One region of the Syntrophotalea acetylenivorans genome, then DNA from elsewhere that is predicted to be linked to it. Evidence: riboswitches for the same ligand, from Rfam matches in the RefSeq annotation. Region 1 holds a riboswitch; the other holds the start of a gene.
The links. A riboswitch is a leader RNA that binds a small molecule or an ion and turns the genes downstream of it on or off. The one in region 1 is predicted to bind S-adenosylmethionine.
Positions count from the first base shown of each region.

Region 2: it holds a riboswitch for S-adenosylmethionine, as region 1 does, so the genes downstream of both, A7E78_RS04550 (trans-sulfuration enzyme family protein) here and metX (homoserine O-acetyltransferase MetX) in region 1, are expected to answer to the same signal.

Region 1 is NZ_CP015519.1:1,830,262-1,833,835, forward strand. It holds gene gluQRS (tRNA glutamyl-Q(34) synthetase GluQRS) at 1-261, opposite strand, end outside; gene A7E78_RS08405 (RrF2 family transcriptional regulator) at 487-918, shown strand; SAM riboswitch class I at 1,017-1,124, shown strand; gene metX (homoserine O-acetyltransferase MetX) at 1,222-2,343, shown strand; gene A7E78_RS08415 (NAD(P)-dependent oxidoreductase) at 2,502-3,574, opposite strand, start outside.
Region 2 is NZ_CP015519.1:988,264-991,837, reverse strand. It holds one part of gene A7E78_RS04565 (IS3 family transposase) at 1-669, opposite strand, end outside; one part of gene A7E78_RS04565 (IS3 family transposase) at 669-924, opposite strand; SAM riboswitch class I at 1,254-1,368, shown strand; gene A7E78_RS04550 (trans-sulfuration enzyme family protein) at 1,477-2,634, shown strand; gene A7E78_RS04545 (trans-sulfuration enzyme family protein) at 2,682-3,574, shown strand, end outside.

The sequences.
Region 1 (3,574 bases):
ATCGGTCCGCCGGCTCTGATAAAGCACCGGACCGTCCCACTCCAGCCCACAGGCTTCGAGAGTCTGTAAAATATGGTCCGCAGCACCCGCCACCACCCGCGGCGCATCAAGGTCCTCGATACGCACCAGCCAGGATCCGCCACTCTGACGAGCCAGGCAGTAGCTGCCGATTGCCGCCACCAATGAACCGAAATGAAGAGGCCCACTGGGACTCGGTGCAAAGCGACCAACCACCCGCGGACTGTCCTGCGAACAAACCATACAGCCACCTTCCTTGTGATTTATCGAAATATGTCGCCCTTATGCTCGCCTGTCAAGCCCAGACCACCAAAACACCTCCTCCTCCCCCACAACAATTCACATTCATACCAAGCCTTATCGCGCCTTTTATCCGACCTGTCCTTCTTTGCCATTGACAAAGATTGCCTCGGCAGGTTATTGCTTACCATACAAGTCACCGATTAAAAGCAGGATTATGGAGGATTCGTGGTTATCACAAGGGCGACGGAATATGCCATTCGTGCAGTAATGTTTATGGCGATGCAGCCTTCCGGCACTACCGTACTAAAAAAAGATATCTGCCGGGAACAGGAGATCACCCCGGCTTTTCTCACCAAGATTCTGCAACCGTTGATCAAGAGCGGCATCGTCGGCTCTCACCGAGGCGTGCGGGGCGGATTTTACCTGAGCAAAAGCGCCGACAGCATCACCCTGCTCGACGTGATCAAGGCCGAGGAGGGGGATATCCACCTCAACCTCTGCCTCGAAGAAGCCGGGACCTGCCAACGGGAAGCCTACTGTTCAGTGCAGAAGGTCTGGCAAGAAGCCCGCGCCGGCCTGGTTGAGACCCTGGACAGCTATACCTTTGCCCGTCTAGTTGAAATGGCAGACCAGGGGCAGCCCCTCGACCTGCCTTGATACAGCACCAACCTGCCATACCGGCAAAGCAAAGGCGATTGACTTTCTTCCGGGGCTCCTTTAGAGTTACGAACCAAACAATTTAATATCAAGCAACATCTTTATCGAGAGTGGTGGAGGGGAAGGCCCTGTGAAACCACAGCAACCGATTCGCCGGAGGCGAATGCCAGGTGCTAATTCCTGCCCCGCATGGGGAGAGATGAGGGTGGAGCCGAGATCTGCATAGTATTCATGCAAGACATAAACGGCCCCTTCCTGCATTGCGCAAAGGGGCCGTTTATTTATTTGGAGACCGATAAAGCCTTGGATCAGTCGGTAGGAATCGTCACAACCGAATACGCAACCTTCGATGTCGAGTTGCCCTTGGAAAGCGGCCGCCTGCTCGGGTCGCCCCTGACCCTCGCTTACGAGACCTACGGCTGTCTCAATTCAAGCCGTTCCAACGCCATCTTGGTCACCCATGCCTGGACGGGCGACGCCCACGCCGCCGGCAAACACACCCCGGATGACCGCAAACCGGGCTGGTGGGACGACATGATCGGGCCGGGCAAGGTCCTCGACACCGACCGCTATTTCATTGTCTGCAGCAACGTTATCGGCTCCTGCGGCGGCTCAACGGGGCCGACCAGCATTAACCCCCGCACCAACCGCCCCTACCGGCTGAATTTTCCAGTAATCATGGTGCGCGACATGGTCCGCGCCCAGAAACTGCTCATCGACCATCTGGGCCTCGACTCCTTGCTGACCGTCATCGGCGGCAGCATGGGGGCCATGCAGGCCCTGGAATGGGGTGTCCTCTACCCCGAAACAGTGCGCTCCATCATCCCCATAGCCGGCACCGGGCGCACCTCGCCCATGGCCATCGCTCTCAACGCTTTAGCCCGGCAGGCGATTTTTAACGATCCGCTATGGAAAAAGGGGAATTACAAGCCGGAGCATCCACCAGCCGAGGGATTGGCTTTGGGCCGGGCCGTCGGCCACATCTCGTTTTTGTCCGACGCCTCAATGAACCTCAAGTTCGGCCGGCGTTTTTCAGCCAGGGACGGCATGTTCGACTTTTTCGGCCAATTCGAGGTGGAGCGTTATCTCGAATACAATGGGCGCAACTTTATCGACCGTTTCGACACCAACGCCTTTCTCTACCTGGCCAAGGCTCTCGACCTCTACGATGTGGCCTGGGATTTCGCCAATCGCGAAGAGGCTCTGTCCCGGATCGATTGCCCCTCGCTGTGGTTCGCCTTCAGCTCCGACTGGCTCTATCCGCCCCAGCAAAGCGAAGAGATGGTGACCCTGCTCAAAAAGCTCGACAAACCCGTTGAATATCATCTGATCGATTCCGATTACGGCCACGACTCTTTTCTGATCGAACCGGAAAAGTTCACCCCCCTGATCAGTGCCTTTCTCGATCGGTTAGCGACCTCCTGACCGTCCGGAACCAATCCGCCAAACACTCAATCAACCAGATGATTGTCCAGAATACAATGGCAGGTACTGCGCTGCGACAGCATCGGCGACGGGAGTCTGCAACAGGAAACGCTGTTGCAGACAGGCATGATTGAAACTTATTCGAGACGAGTGTTTTGCTATGCTTTACTCTCCAGATATTCCATTATTGCCGCCGCAGATTTTTTCGACAAGCTCACAGCCTCGGCAACGGTTTTTGCGCCTGTCACCACATCACCTGAAGCAAAAATGCCCTCGCGCGTAGTACGACCCACTTCGTCTGTAATCACCAGTCCGCTTTTGCCGATTTCAATTCCCTTAAGATTGCTTCTGGGGGCCTGACTCACGGCAATAATGACGGAATCGGCATAAATGAACACACCAGAGTCTTCAACTGTACGAAGGCTCTTTCCGTTTTCTTCAGTTTCCACAAACTCGGTTCGCACGCACTGCACGCCGCTGTCGGTAATCTCCACAGGGGCATGGAAGAAAGAGAATGAAACGCCTTCTATACGAGCGTAGTCATATTCATGCTGGGTGGCAGACATGGCATTCAACCCCCGCCGATACAGTATACTCACCTCTGTTGCACCGTTTCGCAGGGCGGTTCGGGCGGCATCCATGGCTACGTTGCCCGCACCAATTACCACAACCTTCCTCCCAAGCTCATAGGCTTCAGGGCTTTTGAGGTAGTTGATAGCGTAGTGCACATGGCCGAGAGTTTCGCCTTTAATGCGCAACGGGCGCGGGTTCCACACCCCGGTGCCGACAAACACGGCGGAATAGGCATCGCTGAGCAGGTCATCGAGAGTAATAATGGGGCCGACAAGCATGTTGGGGCGAAACTTAACGCCCAGTGCCAGTAAGCGTTTCTTCAATTTATCCAGCAAATCCTTGGGCAAACGGAAATCGGGAATGCCGTATCGGAGCACACCCCCAATCTTGTCTTTGGATTCAAAAATCGTCACATCGTAGCCGTTGGCAGCCAGGATAAAGGCAACGGTAAGCCCGGAGGGGCCAGAGCCGATAATAGCTATGCGGCCATCACGGCGAACTGCTGTTTTTCTCGGAATATACTGATCCAGATAGTAGCTGGAGATGTAATGCTCGATGTCACTGATTTGCACGGGGGAGCTTTTGCGGCCAAGCACACAGTGGCCTTCACAAAAGTTCTCGTGTGGACAGATGCTGGAACAGATGACCGACAACGGGT
Region 2 (3,574 bases), 840 kb from region 1:
TCAAAGCGTTATCTGTCGGTTTTCCCGGCCTGGAGAAGTCGAGAGTGACTCCGTTTTCGTACGCCCACTTATCCAGATCCTTGGAAATGAATTCCGAGCCGTTGTCGACCTGAATCCTTTCAGGGCAGCGATCCGTAAAAAGGCGTAGCCTCTCCATGGCCTGAACGATATGCTTCCCCTTAATTGCCCGATCCACATGGATGGCGAGGCATTCACGACTCAAATTATCGACGACAGTTAAGACCCTGATTCGGCGGCCATTAAACAAGTTGTCGGCCACAAAATCCATGGACCAGTACTGATCGATCTTAGAGACTTCGGGCCGCTGCACCCGATGGGCTGCCGCCACGCGGCGCCTCGGTCTTTTGTGTCGCAGGTTCAGGCCTTCTTCACAATAAATTCGATGGACGCGCTTATGGTTGACGTGCCAGCCCTCACGTCTTAAAAGCACATGGATCCGCAAATAGCCGTAACGAATCCGGGTCGCGGCAATCTCACAGATACGCTGCTGAAGAACCCTATCATCCTTGACCGATTTATAGTAGTAGACCGAGTAGTAGACCGAGCGTTGCAGGCCCACGACCTCACAGGCCCTGCGTTTGCCAATACGATAGGCCAGTTCAAGTCTATCCACCTGGCGGCTCTTTTGGGCTGGTTTTAGAACTTTTTTGACAGCACATCCTGCAGCATCTGCTTGTCGAGGCTCAGGTCGGCTACCAGCTTCTTGAGCTGCGGATTCTCTTCTTCAAGCTGCTTCAGCCGCCGCAGTTCGCTGACACCAAGGCCGCCGTACTTCTTCTTCCAACTGTAGAAAGTGGCTTCCGAGATACCCATCTTCCGGCAAACTTCAGCCACCTTGGTGCCTGGCTCTGCCTGCTTGAGCGCAAACGCGATCTGTTCATCGGTGAATTTTGTTTTCTTCATGGCAAAACGTCTCCTCTCCCAAAGGGTCATTTTGCCCGAAAATTTCAGTTTTGACTCGTCCTATTTGGGGGGGGAGGTCATGTCAGCCTGCAGAAGCGCAAACGCAATCTGGCTATCGGTAAAACGTGACCTTTTCATAAGCAAAATCCCTCCTGTGGTGAATGATACCCAACAGGCGCTTTTTCGCAGTATATTTGGTCTGATTTGTTGGGATGACGCCAGGAAAAACAAGGAAAACGATAAACAAACTAACTGGATGCCCGATAAAAATACTTGACACAACTGGGTTGGTCAGCATAGATTTTTAAGAATAGTAAAAGCAAGCAGCGTCTTTATGGAGAGTGGCGGAGGGACAGGCCCGATGATGCCACAGCAACCGGCTCGCGATGTGCGAATGTCAGGTGCTAATTCCTGCCCCCGCGGGTTTGGGGGGAAAGATGAGGACGGTGCTTCTCTGGACCGTTCCTTTTTACGGTTGGTCTTGATGAAGCCCCTTCTCAGTGATTTTAGGAAGGGGCTTTTTGTATGCGGCGCAATAAAAAGGGGCAGAATATGACAGAAAACAAGCAGGATTTGAGTCTGGAAAGCCGCCTGGTGCAATGCGGAGTCGGCCGTGATACTCATACCGGCGGCATCAGCCTGCCGATCTATCCCAGCACCACCTTTCGGCACCCGGGAGTAGGGGAGAGCACCGGCTTTGATTACACTCGCTCGGGCAACCCTACCCGCCAGGTGCTGGAAGAAACCCTGGCCGACCTCGAAGGCGGAGCGCGCGGCCTGGTTTTTGCCTCGGGCATGGCGGCCCTGACCACACTGTTTCTGCATTTTTCCGCCGGTGACCACCTGGTTGTTTCCCGGGATCTGTACGGCGGTACATATCGGGTTCTTGGCCAGGTGTTCGCCAAGCTCGGCGTGATGGCTAGTTATGTGGATACTACCGACGCGGCAGCGGTGGCGGCGGCGATCCGGCCCCAGAGCCGCGCCCTGCTTGTGGAAACCCCCGGCAATCCCCTGCTGGGGGTCGCCGATCTGCAAACCTTGGGAGAACTCTGCCAGAACCACGGCCTGCTGTTCATCGTTGACAACACATTTCTGACGCCGGTGTTGCAGCGTCCCCTGGAGTTCAGTGCCGATGTGGTAGTCTATTCAGCCACCAAGTACTTTGGTGGCCATAACGATCTGTGTGCCGGAGTGCTTATTGCCCGCACCGCTGAACTTGGCGAACGGCTCTATTTTTTGCAGAACTCCACCGGGGCCATCCTCCCTCCCCAAGATTGCTGGCTGTTGCTGCGCTCTCTCAAGACTCTGTCGTTGCGCCTTGAGCGGCACTGCCGGAATGCCCTGGAAGTGGCACATTGGCTGCACGGGCATCCTCGGGTGAAGGAGATTTATTATCCCGGTCTGCCCGGCCATCCCGGCCATACCTTGTCCCTTGAGCAGACGCGCGGTTTTGGTGGCATGCTCTCGTTCCGGGTCGATTCGCCAGCTACCGCGCGCCAGGTCCTCAAAAAACTGCGGTTGATCAGCTTTGCCGAGAGCTTGGGCGGTGTCGAATCCCTCATGACCCTGCCGGCGGTCCAGACCCATGCCGACATCCCCGAGCCTGAAAGACTGAGGCTGGGCATCTGTGAAAGTCTGCTGAGGTTGTCGGTCGGCATTGAAAACCCTCAGGACATTATTGCCGACCTGGCCCAGGCGCTGGAAGGCTGATTGCTGAGTGTGAGTGCGTTAGATTTTTTTCTTGGCGAGGTATCTACATGACTGACTATTCAAGCAACCATTCCGATGGCCTGCGTCCCGCCACCCTGTTGGTGCATCAGGGCCGGGACCGAGATTCCTTTACCGGCGCGGCGACGGTGCCCATCTATACGGCCTCCACCTACCATCAGCATGGCGGCCGGGATGGGGCTTACGATTATGCGCGCAGCGGCAATCCCAGCCGGGAGCAGGTCGAAGATGCCATCGCCCTGCTGGAAGGCGGGACGGCCGGCTTTGCCTATGCCTCGGGTATGGCCGCGATTGCCGGTGCGCTGGCCCTGCTCGACAGCGGCGACCATCTGCTGGCTTCATCGGATCTGTACGGTGGGAGTTACCGTTATCTGAGTACCGTCCTGCCGCGGCAGGGCATCACCGTCGATTTTGTCGACACCACCGATGCCGCGAAGTTTGCGGCGGCGATCCGCCCCGAGACTCGGGCCATCTTCATCGAAACGCCCTCCAATCCCCTGTTCCGCATCACCAGTTTGCGGGCCATGGTGGAATTGGCCCAGCATCACAACCTGCTGACCATCCTCGACAATACCTTCATGACGCCGCTCTTGCTGCGCCCTCTCGAACTGGGCGTTGACGTGGTGGTCCATTCCGCCACCAAATTTCTCGGCGGGCATTCCGATCTGCTGGCCGGCCTGGCGGTCACCGCCGATGCCGATCTGGCCCGGCGCCTGAAACATTACCAGAATGCCGCCGGCAACGTACTGGCACCTTTTGACGCTTTTCTGCTCAGTCGAGGCATGAAGACCCTCAAGATCCGCCTGGAAGCGGCCCAGGCCGGTGCCGGGGTGCTGGCCGAACGGCTTAGCCAGCACCCCGCTGTCCAGCAGGTTCTCTATCCGGGACTGACCGATTTTCCGCACCGGGCGCGGCATTTCGC